Regions from separate parts of the Mitsuaria sp. CC2 genome, predicted to be linked through region 2. Evidence: riboswitches for the same ligand, from Rfam matches in the RefSeq annotation. Region 2 holds a riboswitch; the other holds the start of a gene.
The links. A riboswitch is a leader RNA that binds a small molecule or an ion and turns the genes downstream of it on or off. The one in region 2 is predicted to bind thiamine pyrophosphate.

Region 1 (7,535 bases), on a different contig from region 2:
CACGAGATAGACGCGATGCCGCGGATGCAGCAGCCGGACGGGCCGGCGCAGACCGTGCCCCGGCAGGGACAGCGTGACGATCTCGCCGCGGACGCCGCGCAAGGGCTGCGGCGGCCGCGCGCCCAGCCCGCGGGCATCGATCGCCCAGTCGCCGTGCCAGTGCCCGCCGTCAGCGAAGTGCAGTGCGCCGGGCACCACCTGGTCGACGGGACGCGACCAGTGCCAGCGCGCCGCGGCAGCCGTCGCGCCCGCGTGCAGCGCGGCCATCGCGGGCACCGGCGCGATGAGGCCTTCCCGCGGCAGCAGCCAGCCGCGCAGGCCCGGCGCCAGCATCGGTTCCAACGTGCGTAGCGCGTCCATGTCGAGCGGCTCCGCGCCCGGCATGCGCCTCAGCGCACGCTCCGCCGCGCCCAGGTCCGCACGATGTGACAGCAGCAGACTGCCCTCGATGCGCAGCGGCACGGGGCCCGGTGCCGGACTTGATCTCGAGGACGACCTCGAGACCGGGGTCGAGTCCGGTGCCGTCCCGGACAACGAGGCCACGATGTCGGGCCACAACGCGAGCGATCGCCAGCCCAGCGCGGCGATCTCCGCGCCGCCCTGTTCCTGCTCGGCGAGCGGACTGAGCATGCCGGCGGCGCTGAACGCGGCCGCGCCCTGCGCGTCGAACGCGGGCGCGGGACCGGACGACGCGTCGAAGACCTCGACGGCGTGACCGGCCCGAGAGAGTGTCCACGCGAGCAGGCGTCCGGCGAGCCCCGCCCCGGCGATGGCGATCGCGGCCATCGCGATCAGGCCTGGCGGATCGGGATGTAGAGCTCGCCGCCGCCGGCGAGGAACTCGGCGCTCTTCGCCTTCATGCCCGCGGCGTCCGCTTCCAGCTGCGCGCTGTACTCCCGCACGTCCTGCGTGATCTTCATCGAGCAGAACTTCGGTCCGCACATCGAGCAGAAGTGCGCCACCTTCGCGCTGTCCTTGGGCAGGGTCTCATCGTGGAACGCGCGCGCGGTTTCCGGATCGAGGCCGAGGTTGAACTGGTCCTCCCAGCGGAACTCGAAACGCGCCTTGGACAGCGCGTCGTCGCGCGCCCGGGCCGCCGGATGGCCCTTGGCGATGTCGGCCGCGTGCGCCGCGATCTTGTAGGCCATCAGGCCCTGCTTGACGTCGTCGCGGTCGGGCAGCCCCAGGTGCTCCTTCGGCGTCACGTAGCACAGCATCGCGCAGCCGAACCAGCCGATCATCGCGGCGCCGATGCCGCTGGTGATGTGGTCGTAGCCCGGCGCGATGTCGGTGGTCAACGGCCCCAGCGTGTAGAACGGCGCCTCGTCGCAGTGCTTGAGCTGCTCGGTCATGTTGGCCTGGATCATGTGCATCGGCACGTGCCCCGGACCTTCGATCATGGTCTGCACGTCGTGCTTCCACGCGATCTTCGTCAGCTCGCCCAGCGTGCGCAGCTCGGCGAACTGCGCTTCGTCGTTGGCGTCCGCCAGCGAACCCGGCCGCAGCCCGTCGCCCAGCGAGAAGCTCACGTCGTACGCCTTCATGATCTCGCAGATCTCCTCGAAGTGCGTGTACAGGAAGTTCTCGCGGTGGTGCGCGATGCACCATTTCGCCAGGATGGAGCCGCCGCGCGACACGATGCCGGTGCGGCGCTTGACCGTCATCGGCACGAAGGGCAGCCGCACGCCGGCATGGATGGTGAAGTAGTCGACGCCCTGTTCGGCCTGCTCCACCAGCGTGTCGCGGAACAGCGCCCAGGTCAGGTCCTCGGCCACGCCGCCGACCTTCTCCAGGGCCTGGTAGATCGGCACGGTGCCGATGGGCACGGGGCTGTTGCGCAGGATCCAGTCGCGCGTGGTGTGGATGTTGCGGCCGGTGGACAGGTCCATCACCGTGTCCGCACCCCAGCGCGTCGCCCACACGAGCTTCTCGACCTCCTCCTCGATGCCCGAGCTCACGGCCGAGTTGCCGATGTTGGCGTTGACCTTGACCAGGAAGTTGCGGCCGATCGCCATCGGCTCGACTTCCGGGTGGTTGATGTTGGCCGGGATGATGGCGCGGCCGCGGGCGACCTCGTCGCGGACGAACTCGGGCGTGATGATCCCGGGGATCTGCGCGCCCAGGCCCTGGCCGCGCAGGCGCTGTTCGCGCTCGGTGTCGGACAGGTACTCGTGCATCCAGGCGCGGCGGCCGTTCTCGCGGATCGCGACGTACTCCATCTCGGCGGTGACGATGCCGCGCCGCGCGTAGTGCATCTGCGTCACGTTGGCGCCCGGCTTCGCGCGACGGGGCGGGCGCGTCAGCGCGGCGCTCTGCGCGCGCAGGGCGTCCTGCTGCGCGGCCTCGCGCAAGCCGTCGTCGAAGAGCTGAATGGCGCGGCCGGCGTAGGGCTCGGTGTCGCCGCGCGACTCGACCCAGGCCGCGCGCGTGGCGGGCAGGCCGCGGCGCACGTCGGTGGCGACGGCGGGATCGGTGTACGGGCCGGAAGTGTCGTAGACCGCAAGTCGTTCGCCGTTGGTCAGCGCGATCTCCCGCAGCGGCACGCGCAGGTGCGGATGCAGCACGCCGTGCTCATGCGTCTTGGTCGAGGAGGGCAGCGGGGCGCGGCTGGCGGCGAGGCGCTCGTGGAAGGTGGCGTCGGCGGGGGTCAGGTCGTTCATCGGGGTCTCCGGTTGGGCGCCGGAGGCTGGACCGATCAGGACGGGCAGGCGCGCAGGAGAGGGCCGGATGGACCGGGCCTTCCGCGCCGTCCGGGCACGGGGCCGGGAGGGCGCACTTCGGGAAGGCAGGCTCTTCTTACGCCGGTACGAACCGGATCAAGTTCAGCGGGTCCACGGCTTCATCGCCATGTCTCAGCCCGTGTCGTCGGTGCGCGGCGCGCATCGTCGACCCAGGGCTCCCCGGAGCAGGCGCGCAGTATAGGCCGCGCAACACCCGGCCCGGGCGGGACGTGAATTCCTAGACGCCAGCCCGATGTCAAGGGACATCGGAGGTACTGTTACATCCTGATTCCGGGGAAACACCGAGGGGCCGTCACCACGGTGACTTCTTACACTGCGGCGCTCAGGCCGGGGCGCGAAGAAACCGATTTCAACAGCAGCAGACAAGACCGGCGTTGTCTCCAAAAGAGAGCAACCAGCGCAACAAGAGGGTGGAGTGATGAGCAGCCGTAGTCTTCTGAGCGTGCCGCGCCGCGGCCTGGCGGTGTGTCAGGTCTTGACCCTGTCCTTGATCGCCGTCGCCGCGCAGGCGCAGACCGCGCCGGCGGCGGCCACGTCCGCCGCAGTGGTCGATTCCAAGACAGCACCGATGAGCGACGTCGACCGCGCCAAGCGCGACGCCGACAAGGTGTTCCAGTGGATCAAGTTCCACGCCGAGAAGGGCGAGAAGAAGCCCGCGCACGAGACAAAGCCCGAAGCGCCCAAGCCGGTCGCCCGACCCGTGGCCACGACCGCCCCCGCGCCGGTCGCGCGCCGGCCGGAACCCGAACCCGCCGTCGAGCGTCCACTCGCAGCACGCGCGGGGGACACGGCCTCGGTGCCAGTGGTTGCCTCGCCGACGCCCGCGCCTGCGGGGATCGGTCAATCCGCCGCGCAGACGATCGCGCCGCCGTCGTCCGTGCCGCAGCCGATGTCCGAAGCGCCGGCGCCGCAGGTCGTGTCGATGGCCGCGCCGTCGACCGCCGCGCCGGCCGGCAAGGCGCCCGAGCCTGAACCCGACGACGAACCCGTGCCGCTGAAGCTGCTGCGCAAGGTCGATCCCGAATATCCGCGCGCGCTGCTGGCGCAGCAGCGCGCCGGCTCGGTGCAGGTGCAGTTCACCGTGCGCCCCGACGGCTCCGTCGACAACGCGCAGGCGATGCGGTCGCCGGACCGCAAGCTCAGCACGGCCGCGGTCAACGCGGTCAAGCAGTGGCGCTTCGCGCCGATCCCGACGCCGCGTCAGGTCAGCGTGGAGATCGGCTTCCAGGTCGAATGACGCACCCGGGCGATCGCTGATCGGACGGGACGTCGATGCACGCCGCGACCTGCGCGGCGGCCGCGAACCGGAACGGCGTGGAGCGCGCACCAAAGCCCCCTGTCCATGCCGATCCAGGGGCGCCATGCATTCGTTGCCGTCTTCTTCCTCTCCTCCGTCTTCCCTTCCGGCCGCGCCGGACGGGATGCCCGAAGGCGTCTGCAGGCTGGTTGTCGACTTCAGCGTCACGCCCACCTACGAGTCGGTCGTCAGGGCGCTGGTCGACCGGCCACAGACGTACTTCGACGGGACGATCCCGCTGGAAGCGTTCGCCCAGACGCCGATGTTCCAACGAACCTTGGAAGAGGTCGGGGCCGGGATCTTCCGGCTGGAGTTCCTGCTCGGCGGCAATCCCCGTTGGGTCTGTCTCCGCGACGCCTTCAACGAACTCACGGCGCGCCATACCGGCAACGCACCGGATCAGGCCAAGGCGCAGTGCAGCTTCCTCGGCGAGGGCAAGCGGGCGCTGCGCGCCTTGTGCGATTGCCTGGAAGCGACGGGAGCGCCCCCCGCGATGGTGGACCGGGTGCTGCGCGCTCTCGAGACGGATCTGCTGCCAGGCGGCGGCGCCCTGCCTGACGTGACGGCCGCGCTCGGTCGGGCCCTGGACGCGGCGCAGGACAGGTCGAGTCCGCAACGCCCCGCGGGTCTGCCGGGACCGCACCCGCGGTTGCCCGCGTCGCAGAAGCCCACGGCAGCGCCGGTGTCCCTGGCATCGCGTGCGACCGGACCCGCGTCGTTCTCGGCTGCCGCTTTCGCCAGCCAGGCGAAGCAGCGCTGGATCCGATCGATCCGGGAGCAGCGGCACTTCGCGAACCTGCCGGGGTTGACCGCGCCGGCGTTTCAAGGAGGGTCCGATTTTCCCGAAGCGCGGTTGGAGTTGTTCCGTACCTTCATGTGGTTGAGGACGCTGCTGCTCGGAGAAGGCGACGTGGCCCACGTGAGGGGGGTGATCGACGACCTGGCGCGCCGGCTCAAGGATCAGGAGGGGCCGCTGACCCGGGACGATTTCGAACTGTATGGCAATGGCAAGCGCGACCTGCTCCTGCTGTGCGAGGCCCTGCACAGGGATCCCCGGCCGGGCACCGTGGCGGCGGCCTGCCGGGAGCTGCGGCTGGCGTTCGACGGTTCCGGTGACTTCTGCGTGACGCCGGCCGGAGCGATCGCGGAGGCGCTCTCGGCCGTGGAGGTGGAAGGCGCTGCGTCTGCACGAAGCCGTCTCGATCAACGGCTCGTCGAAGGCGTCGATCGTCTTGCGGCGTTGGCTTGCCATTGCGGTCTGACGCCGAAGGACTCGACGGAGAAGTTCCTCGCCCGATTCCAGGGGGCGAAGCCGCACGGCGGGCAGAACGATCCCGTCGGCAACCTGCACCTCTTCGGGCTCGACATGCTGGAGAGCGTGCTGGCGAGCATGCTGGAGGTGGTGTCGGACCCGGACGGCGCCGGAGCCGGCGTGTCACCCACCCTGGATCGGCTGGTCGCCGAACTGGGGCGATCGAACGACCCGACGGGCGCGATCCTGTCGGCCCGCCACCGACTCTCGACCGTCCTCGCGCCGGGACTGCCACAGGACCTGGCCGACCGCATCCGAGGCGACGTGGTCGATGACGCGGTCCGCAGGCAGGGCCTGGCGCTGCTGCCCGACCTGCCGGAGGACGACCGGGAGCGGCTCCTCCAATGCGAAGCGATGGCGGTGAAGGACCAACTCGGCATCGACTACATCGTCGGCGGCATCGATCGAGGGCCCTCGACCTCGGGCCTGTTCGACACCTCGTCGTCCCGCCTGCTGACGCTGCTGGAGGCCTGCGATCGGGCGGTCGAGGAGGCCCTGCGCCGGCGAGGCGCCTGAGCGCGCCCGTGCCCGCCGCCTACATCCCGTACATCGCCGCCTGATCGAACGGCGTGAGCGCCGCGGCCATCGCGTCCAGGAACAGCCGCGTGCGCAGCGGCATCAGGCGACGCTGCGGGAACACCGCCCAGCACGTCGACGGCTCCGCGCACCAGGCCGGCAGCACGCGCAGCAGCTCGCCGCGATCGACGAAGGCCTGCGCGTACTGGTTGCCGACCCAGGTGATGCCCAGGCCCGCGCGGGCCATCTGCAGCAGCATGTCCGGCGCGTTGACCAGCGTGCGGCTGTCGGGCACGCCGACCCATTCGATGCGCTCGTCCGCCTGGGCGTCGACGTTGCCGAACAGCCGCCACGGCAGCGGCTCGCCGGCGCGGCTCAGGATCATCAGGCCGTGCATGCTCAGCAGCCCTTCGGGCAGTTGCGGCTCGCCGTGTCGCTCCAGGTATTGCGGTGAGGCATACAAGCCGCTGCTGAACATCGCCAGTCGCCGCGCCGCGAGTTGGCTGTCCGGCGGCAACTGGCCCATGCGCACCGCGATGTCGAAACCCTCGGCGATGAGGTCCACGCGCCGCGGCGAGAGATCCAGCTCCAGCTGCACCTCCGGGTAGTCGCCGACAAAGCGGCTCAACATCGGCGTCAGCATCTGGTTGGCGAAATCCGCCGGCATCGAGACGCGCAGGCGGCCGGTCGGCCGCTGCTGCCGATGCAAGGCCAGCGCCAGCGCGCCGTCGACCTCGCCCGCCAGCACCCGCGCGTGCTCCAGCACGCCCTGGCCGAACTCGGTCAGCGTCAGCCGCCGCGTGCTGCGCTGGAGCAGCTTCTCGCCGAGCCGCTCTTCCAGCGCCGCGATCCGCCGCGACACGGTGGACTTCGGCAATTGCAGCCGCTCCGCCGCGCGGCTGAAGCTGCCGCTTTCGATCACGCGGGCAAAGACCAGCAGGTCGTCGGCATCGAGGCTCATGGACGGGGCGCTCCCGGGTGGGGAGCGATTGTTCGTTGAATGGAACAATCTTATCCAGCTCGGCGTCTTCCGGTGCTGAGGGGTGATCAATACAGTTCATTCCATCCCATCACACCCCGGCTGATCCAGCCGAAACGCCCCGGAGAACCGCACCATGAACATCCTTCAGATCAACTCCAGCGCCCGCCGTCTGCATGAGGGCCAAGGCTCGGTCTCGACCCTGCTGGCCAATGAAGTCGTCGCCGGACTGGTCGCCCGCAACGCCGGCGCCACGACCGTGGTGCACGATCTGGCGGTGCGTCCGCTGCCCGCGATGGACGAAGCGACGCTGGGCGCGCTGTTCACGCCCGCCGACGCCCGCACCCAGGCGCAGGCCGACCGCGTGGCCTTCAACGACCAGCTGATCGCCGAACTGAAGGCCGCCGACGTCATCGTGCTGACCGCGCCGATGATCAACTTCGGCGTGACCTCGCAGCTGAAGAACTGGATCGACGCGGTGGCCCGCGCCGGCGCGACCTTCAAGTACGGCGCCAACGGCCCCGAAGGCCTGGTCACCGGCAAGCAGGTCATCGTCGTCAGCACCCGCGGCGGCGTCTATCGCGGCCAGCCGGCCGACAACATCGTGCCCTACCTGCAGCTGACGCTGGGCTTCCTCGGCATGACCGACGTGAAGTTCGTGCTGGCCGAAGGCCTCAACATGGGCGAGGA
Region 2 (7,535 bases):
TTGGCGAGGGAGGCGACGATCACTTCGTCCCAGGTGTAGATGGCGCCGCTTTCCTCAAGCAGGTCGAAGATGTCCCATTCGTCCTGGTGCAGGTGGGCCAGGCCGAAACGACCGGATTGGTCGTAGTAGAGGTAGTAGTGGGCCTCTTCGCCGGCGTCGACGTCGGTCCAGAAGCCCACGACCTGGTAGTTCTGGTTGAGGTACTCCAGCTGCTCCCGGCTGAAGATCACATCGCCGCTGTCCAGGTCGACCTCGGGTCGGTCGTTGCCCCAGACGTACTTGATCATGTCGGCGAGGCCGAGCGAATGGAAGCGCTCGTAGTCCCGATCGGTGGTGCGATTCCGCTCCAGTTCGGCGAGGTCCAGGAGGGTCCACGTCGACAGGCGGTTGCCGCCCTTGAACGAGCCGTGCTGCCGATAGAACTCGACGAGCTCCGCGGGGAACGGGATGGCGGGCTGGAAGCGCTCGATCAGCTCGGCGGGCAGCGGTTGGCCGAATGCAGCCATTGAGGCGTAGCGCCTGAGGTGTTCCTCAAGGCTCTCGGTCTCGCCCTTCTGCTCGACGAGGTAGGTGTGATAGTCCTCGCGAAAGGCGCGTTCCCGCTGGTTGCGGTTGTTCATGGCCTCGGTGAGGAGGCGGAGGGTGTCGCTGTTCATCGGGAACGGAAGGCGTGGAGACCAGGGCAGTATGCGTGCCGCGGCGTGTGACCAAGGTCAGACCGAGGGACGGTCACGCGGCGTTGTTGCCGGCGGCGAGCGCGACGGTCCAGTGGCCGCCGGGCTCCTGCCGCACGTTGAGCAAGTCGTAGGTCTTGAGCATGCTGACCAACCCTGAATGCCCGAAGGTCTGCGGCGAGAAACCCGGATCGGTGCGACGCAGATAGGAGCCGAGCGTTCCGACATGGACGCGGCCATCGGACGTGTCGGCCGCCATCAGCTTCACTGCGTTGACCAGCGCCTTCGGGCGCTGCTTCGGCTTGGACGCTGGTGCAGGGGCTGCTGGCTTGGCGGCAGCGGGCTCGGTCGATGTGGGTTCGGCCGCGACTGGTGCGGCGACTTCGGGCGGCGTCCACTCGAAGAATTGATCGCTCGCGTTGCGCAGTGCTGCGGGGGTCTTTGCTTCGCCCACGATGAGCACGGTCGACCCGCGCTCCCGCAGCTTCCGGCAGAGATAGGCGAAGTCTGAATCGCTGGTGACGATGCAGAAGGTGTCGGCGCGCCGATCGAAGAGCGCTTCGATGGCATCGAGCGCGAGGGCGATGTCCGCGGTGTTCTTGCCCGCCGCGTACTGGTACTGCAGGCAAGGCGTAAAGGCGAGGCGCACCAGCGCCTCCTGCCACTTGTTCGCGAGCGTCGTGTGATTGCCGTAGCCGCGCCGAATGATCACCCGCCCGAACTGGGCGACGACGCTCAATGCGTGCTGAAGGATCTCCGGCGTCGTGTTGTCGCAGTCGACAAGGACGGCGACTTTGGCGTCGGTACGGATGTCGGTGGTGTCCACTCTGCCTCCCCGTTCGGTTTGAGCAGAGTGTCTTCCATCTTCAACGATCGCGCAGCGGGGCTTGGTAGTTCAAGCTGCCGCGCTTGGCGTTGCGCTCTTCGGCTTCGCGCTGGCGCGCGATGCGGTCGCCCTCGCTGACGTTGGCGGCGCTGTGCATGGCTTCAGCGCGACGGCGGGCATCGGCGCCGCCGGTCAGGCTGCTCTGCGCGTCGACGGCTTGCTTGCTCACGTTCCAGTCCGAAGCGGAGTAGCTGCCCTGACCCTTCTGGCATTGGCGAGCGCGGCGGATCTCGTCCTGGACGAACTTCTTGGCTTCGGCGCTCAGCGAAATGGAACTGGCCTTGGTCTCCATCGCGGCGATGTCGCGGTCGGAAGGGCAGAAGTTGGAAGGCGCCGCAGGCTGGGAAGCCTGCACGCCGTTGGTTTGCTGCTGCTCTCGCTCAGCGGCAGCCTTGGCGCGCTCCGCTGCCGCCCGGTCCGCAGACGTGTCAATGACGTTGCTCTGCAGCGATTGCGGCCTCATCTGCTCGCCGTTCGCCGCGCAGGGCTGGTCCGAGTAATGGGTTTTGCCGGCGGTGGTGCATTTCCAGACTTGGGCTTGGACGCCGGTGGCGGCGAAGACGCCGAGCAGTCCACCGATCACGGCCAGATGGATCTTGTGCATGTCATGTCTCCCTGAAACCGGTCGAACGCACTGGCGCCCTGCGCAGTTGACCTGAAACGTTGCGAAGGGTATCCGTCGATTGCGATCGACAGAAGTCGGAGCGCACCGATGGATGGTGAGTCTCCGTCATGTCGATCGCTCGGGAAGCCCTCGTTCGACAATGAACTTCGACGTTGAGCCTACGGACTGGCAGTCCGGGATTGCCGAAGACACGGGCTTGCGCAAGCCCAAAGATCCGCAAGGCTTCGTCTACCGCTGTGCCTGCACGAGCAGCAGTCCGCACGTCGTGCGAGGTCGATCGCCACAAAGAAAAAGCCCCATCCGCTTGCACGAATGGGGCTTCAATTTTGGCTCCTCGACCTGGGCTCGAACCAGGGACCTACGGATTAACAGTCCGGCGCTCTACCGACTGAGCTATCGAGGAAAAGTCTGCTCAGATCCAATCGATCTGAATTCTTGGGCCAGCATCTTCGGTAGGACACTGGCTTAAAAAGAACGAAGGTCCGAGGACCTTCGTTATCTGATCTTGGCTCCCCGACCTGGGCTCGAACCAGGGACCTACGGATTAACAGTCCGGCGCTCTACCGACTGAGCTATCGGGGATCAGAGCCTAAGAGTATACACAGAAAAATCAGTACCTCACAAGACCCACTCCACCGACGCTCGCCATGTGCGATTGGCGAGCGGGTACAGGTACACGTGGTCGTACTGGTACGGCGACTCGCGCCACGCACGACGGTTGGTCGCGTTGTCCACGCCGACGCGCCAGATCAGCAACTGCCGACCCACGTTCTGCTCGAAGCGCGCGCCCAGGTCCAGCCGCGTCCAGCTCGGGATCGCCACCGAGTTGTCCGGCACGACCATCCGCTTGCCTTCGTAGACCACGCCGGCCAACAGCTCAAGACCTGGCACGCCCGCGCTGTGCCGCGCCTGCAGCTTCAGCACCGTCTCCGGCACGTTCGTCGGCTTCAGGCCGTTGAGCGTCGCATCCGCGCTGCCCTCCCGGCGCGCGTGCAGCTTCATCGCGCTCGCCATCAGGCCGCCGCCCGTCCACTTCAGATCCGCCTGCGCTTCCACGCCGCGGTGGTTCTGCTCACCGTCGATGCGGCGCTCGAGCCGGTCGACGTTGTTCACCACCACCGTCACGTCGTTCGTCGTCGGCTTGCTGATGTCGAAGTAGTTGATCGACCAGTCCACCGTGCGGCTGCCCGACTTCAGACCGATCTCCCATTGCTTGCTGCGGATCGCCGACAGCGCCCGGCCGGCGTTCGCGTAGATCGGCAGTTGCGGCGTGACGGCCGATTCGACGCCTTCGCCCCAGCTCGCATACGCGAGCAGCTGCGGATCGATCGCGTAGCTCACGCCCACCCACGGCGTCGTGACCGACTGGCGATAACTCGTCGCCTCGTTGTCCTCGCCGGCGGGCACGTTGACCTGGATCGAATCGCGATCCAGACGCGTGTGCCGCAGGCCCAGCCAGCCTTGCCACTGCGCGCTGAACTGCATCGCGTCGCGGAAGTAGACCTCGGTGCTGCGCTCGGTACGGTTGGTGTTGGTCGAACCGAGCGTCGGGTCGGCCACCGTCGGCAGCGTGCCCCAGATGTTGCCGGTCCCCGCCCAGTTGTAGGCTTGGCCCTGCAGCCGGCTCTTGAAGCGCGAGAACAGCACGCCCGTCGACACCTGGTGCTCGACGCCCAGCAGCGTCAGCTTGCCCTGCGCCGACAGGTCGAGCGCGTCGCTGTCGCGATGCTCGTTGTCGCTGCGGAAGTCGTATTGATCGAAGGTGCCGTCGGGGCAGTAGGTGCTCGGGTAATACGTGCCGTCGCCGGCCGTGCAGCCGAAGGGATAGGCGAGGCGGTCGTCGGTCACCAGGCGCTGGATCGCCGCGTGCGCCTGCAGCTTCCAGTCGGCGTTCAACTGATGCTGCACGCGCAGCGAGGCGGTGCGGCCTTCGAAGACCACCGGTTGGCTCCACGACTGGTTGTTCAGGTTGGTGCGCGGGTCGATGGCCTTCGCGTCGGGCAGCTTGTCGCCGAGCAGGCTGAAGCCGGGCTGGCTCGGCTGGGCCTGGCGGTTGATCTCGACCTCCGCCTCGACCAGCGTGTCGCGCGTGACACGCCAGTCGCCGGCGACGGCCATCATCCAGCGGTTGCCGTCGGCGTCGCGCAGTTCGGGGCGCAGTTTGGCGGCCTCGACGTTGACGCGCAGGCCGAAGGCCTTGTCGTTGCCGTGACCGTCGCCGAAGCGGCGGCTCCAGTCCATCGCGGACTCGACGGTGCCGCGCTCGCTGACGCCCAAGCGCACGCTGGTGAGCTCAACCGTCGGGCGCTTCACCACGAGGTTGACCAGTCCACCCGGCGCGCTGGTGCCGGCCTGGATGCCGGTCGTGCCCTTGATGGCTTCGATGCTGCTCTTGTTGGCGAGGGGGAGGGCGGTCTCGGCGTTGATCGGCAGGCCGTCGCGGCGGTAGTTGAAGCGGTTGTCGAGGTCGTAGCCTCGAATCTTCAGGTAGGAAACGTAGCCCGCCGAGTTGTACGAGTCGCCCACGCTCGCGTCGAGCAGCGTCAGCCCGGCGAGGTTGAACAGGCCGCGGTCGTTGAGCTGCTCGGCGCTGACGAGGCTGGCCTGGATCGGGAGCTTGGCGACGGGCGTGTCGCCGAAGCCGCCGGCCATCACGGGCGCGTCGGACTTGCCCTTGACGACAACGCTGGGCAGGGCGGGGGAGGGGGTCTGCGCATTGGCCGACGCGTTGGCCGGCGTGCCGGCCGGAGAGTCGGTCGACTGCGCGGTGGCGTGCAGCGAGACGCCGCCGGCGATCAGCGCGATCGCGAGCCGATGCAGCGGGAAGGAATTCAGAGCGGACGAAGTTGCCATCGATGTGCCGAAGCCAGAAATGCGATGGCAGGTCGGCAAACCGGGCACGCCGATGAGAAGGCGGCGTGCGGGACACGAGGCGTGTCGAAGGCATGCTTCCCTGCGCGAGGATTACCTCAATCAGGTTCAAAGGGACTTTCTCAGCCGGGCCATCGACGGATCGATGGCGCAGCACCCCTAGCGAACTCACCGGACGGGCCGGTGAGTGGTGGTGATTCTAGCGGGAGGCCCACAGAGGACCTTGGCGTCCAGGGATTTAGCAGGCCAGGCTCGTCCTCGGGTCGTGCGCCCAAGCGCTCATCGAGCCGTCGGAGGAGGACGGAGCAGTCCGAGCTCAGTGAGTCGCTCGATGCCCCGATGGACGGATCCCGTCTTGTATTTGAAGTCGCCCGATCGCGAGAACCACCGAAGGCGTGTGCCGTCGTGTAACTGGAACGTCAGTCGGTGCTGGCGCGACATGAACGCCCACCTCAATCCATAGCCACCTGCCAGCGCCAGCATGCCGATCTGGATGTGGGTACCCGGCTGGAGATCGTTCCAATAGACGCTGAGACCGAAAAGTACCCCTGCCAGCAGAAGGAGCACGATCACACCGGCCACGATGCGCATCGGTGCCAACCTGGCGTCGTAGACCGCATGAGACACCCGCTCGGTGGGAACGACGTCGATCCGATAGGGCGTCTTGATCGAGAGTTGCTTGCGCAGCACCCGCAGGCCGTCGTCCCCGATGCTCACCACTTGGCCGATGTGATACGCGTAGTCGTCGGGCGACGCGAAGATGGCGTAGGTCTCGCGCTCGTGCCGGTGATTGCTCTCCATCCCTGTTCCTCGTGTTGTCGCCTGTTGGATCAATCAGGTCGTGTTGTCGGCGCTCGCCGGCAGTCCCGGTGAGCGGACGAGAGTCTAGCGAGGCCAAAAGAGGGCTTTGGAGGCGTCCGGAAGCCCGAAGGCGCTTCCCGTTTGTCCGCCGCCCATGCAGTTCACGCCGCCGCCGCGCAGCTTCGTCTCCTGACGCTCGCAAGTGGCCGGGTCGATGACGACACTGACTCCATCGACACAGCCAACGCCTTCAGGAGATCGACATGAACGCCACCCGCCTCAGCATCACTTCCGCCACCAACACCACCGTCAAGGCGGTCGCCTTCGGTGCTGTCGCGGCGCTGGCCCTGGGTCTCGGGATCGCTCATGCACAAGGTCAACGCGAGATGCGTGCCTCGATCGTCACGCTGGATCCGGTGGTGATCAGCGTCAAGCGCGAGCAACTCCCGACCGTCTACATCACCGGCCGCCGCAGCGCCGACGCGGTCGACGCGCACGTCGCCTCGGCCGAGTGAACGTCCCAGGTCGCGCTGTATCGGTGGAGCGATCCACGGACTGACGCCCTTCGGTTCGCTCCCATGCAAGACGCCCGGCTCATGCCGGGCGTCTTGCTTTTAGGAGCGCGCAGGCGATTGTTGCTGCGATCACAACGGCCCATTGCGACGCCGGCCGTTTATCCGAACGAGGCTCGCATCTAACCTTCAGTCATCGGCAAACGAAGCCGGCCAAGACCCCAGACACCCCGATCCAACGCGCTCTCAAAGGAACCCATCATGACCGCCAAGACCCTGATCGCCACCGCCCTCATCGCCCTGTCCGCCGCTGCTGTGCCGGCGTTCGCGCAGAGCTACAGCCACCTCGATCCGATCACGCAGAGCCAGAAGAGCCGCGCTGAAGTGCTGGCCGATCTGGAGATCTACCGCGAGTCGGGCCTGGCTGCTGTCGACCGCACCGAAGACAGCTCGCTGGAGCTGAACCAGCGCGCCAAGGCCGAGGCTCGCTACGCTGAACTGAAGGCATCCCCGAAGTACGCCGCCCTGGTGCAGCGCTTCGCCGCCAAGGAAGGCAAGGGAGCCGTCACGGAAGGCGTGTCCGCACGCTGAGCCCCGCTCCAGCCCCCGCAGCGCCGCCCGGACGGAAGTCCAGGCGGCGTTTCTCATTGAAAGCGCCCGATGGCGCTTTCCGTTTGTCCGCCGCTGATGCAGTTCACGCCGCCGCGGCGCAGCTTCGTCTCCTGGCGCTCGCAAGCGGACGGGTCGATGACGACACTGACTCCATCGACACAGCAAACCGCCTCAGGAGAACGACATGACCACCAGCCGCTTCCACGTTGCTTCCGCCACTGAAACCACCGTCAAGGCCGTCCTCTTCGGCGCCGTGACCGCGATGGTGCTGGCCCTGGGCATCGCCCACGCCGAAGGTCAGCGCGAGATGCGCGCTTCGATCGTCACGCTGGATCCGGTGGTCATCACCGCCAAGCGCGAACAGCTGCCGACCGTCTACATCACCGGTCGTCGCGACACATCCGCCGACGCGGTCCAGATCGCCTCGGCCCAGTAAGCCCTGACGGTTGCGCTGTATCGATGGAGCGAGCCTCCGGCTGACACCGCCCGCTCCGCTCCCCCAACGCCCGGCTCTTGCCGGGCGTTTGCATTTGGGCGCCCGAACGGATTGTTGT

Region 1: another riboswitch for thiamine pyrophosphate. It lies ahead of thiC (phosphomethylpyrimidine synthase ThiC); the one in region 2 lies ahead of PV762_RS00760 (TonB-dependent siderophore receptor).

The regions. Positions count from the first base shown of each region.
Region 1 covers NZ_JARVXN010000015.1:161,040-168,574, reverse strand. Annotated here, with positions in the region: gene PV762_RS11165 (FAD-dependent oxidoreductase) at 1-786, opposite strand, end outside; gene thiC (phosphomethylpyrimidine synthase ThiC) at 792-2,660, opposite strand; TPP riboswitch at 2,777-2,913, opposite strand; gene PV762_RS11155 (energy transducer TonB) at 3,160-3,978, shown strand; gene PV762_RS11150 (hypothetical protein) at 4,163-5,866, shown strand; gene PV762_RS11145 (LysR family transcriptional regulator) at 5,886-6,827, opposite strand; gene PV762_RS11140 (FMN-dependent NADH-azoreductase) at 6,982-7,535, shown strand, end outside.
Region 2 covers NZ_JARVXN010000003.1:15,182-22,716, forward strand. Annotated here, with positions in the region: gene PV762_RS00735 (hypothetical protein) at 1-656, opposite strand, end outside; gene PV762_RS00740 (NYN domain-containing protein) at 730-1,500, opposite strand; gene PV762_RS00745 (DUF4124 domain-containing protein) at 1,541-2,164, opposite strand; tRNA gene PV762_RS00750 (tRNA-Asn) at 2,513-2,588, opposite strand; tRNA gene PV762_RS00755 (tRNA-Asn) at 2,692-2,767, opposite strand; gene PV762_RS00760 (TonB-dependent siderophore receptor) at 2,804-5,038, opposite strand; TPP riboswitch at 5,119-5,227, opposite strand; gene PV762_RS00765 (hypothetical protein) at 5,336-5,857, opposite strand; gene PV762_RS00770 (hypothetical protein) at 6,121-6,372, shown strand; gene PV762_RS00775 (DUF4148 domain-containing protein) at 6,631-6,960, shown strand; gene PV762_RS00780 (hypothetical protein) at 7,166-7,417, shown strand.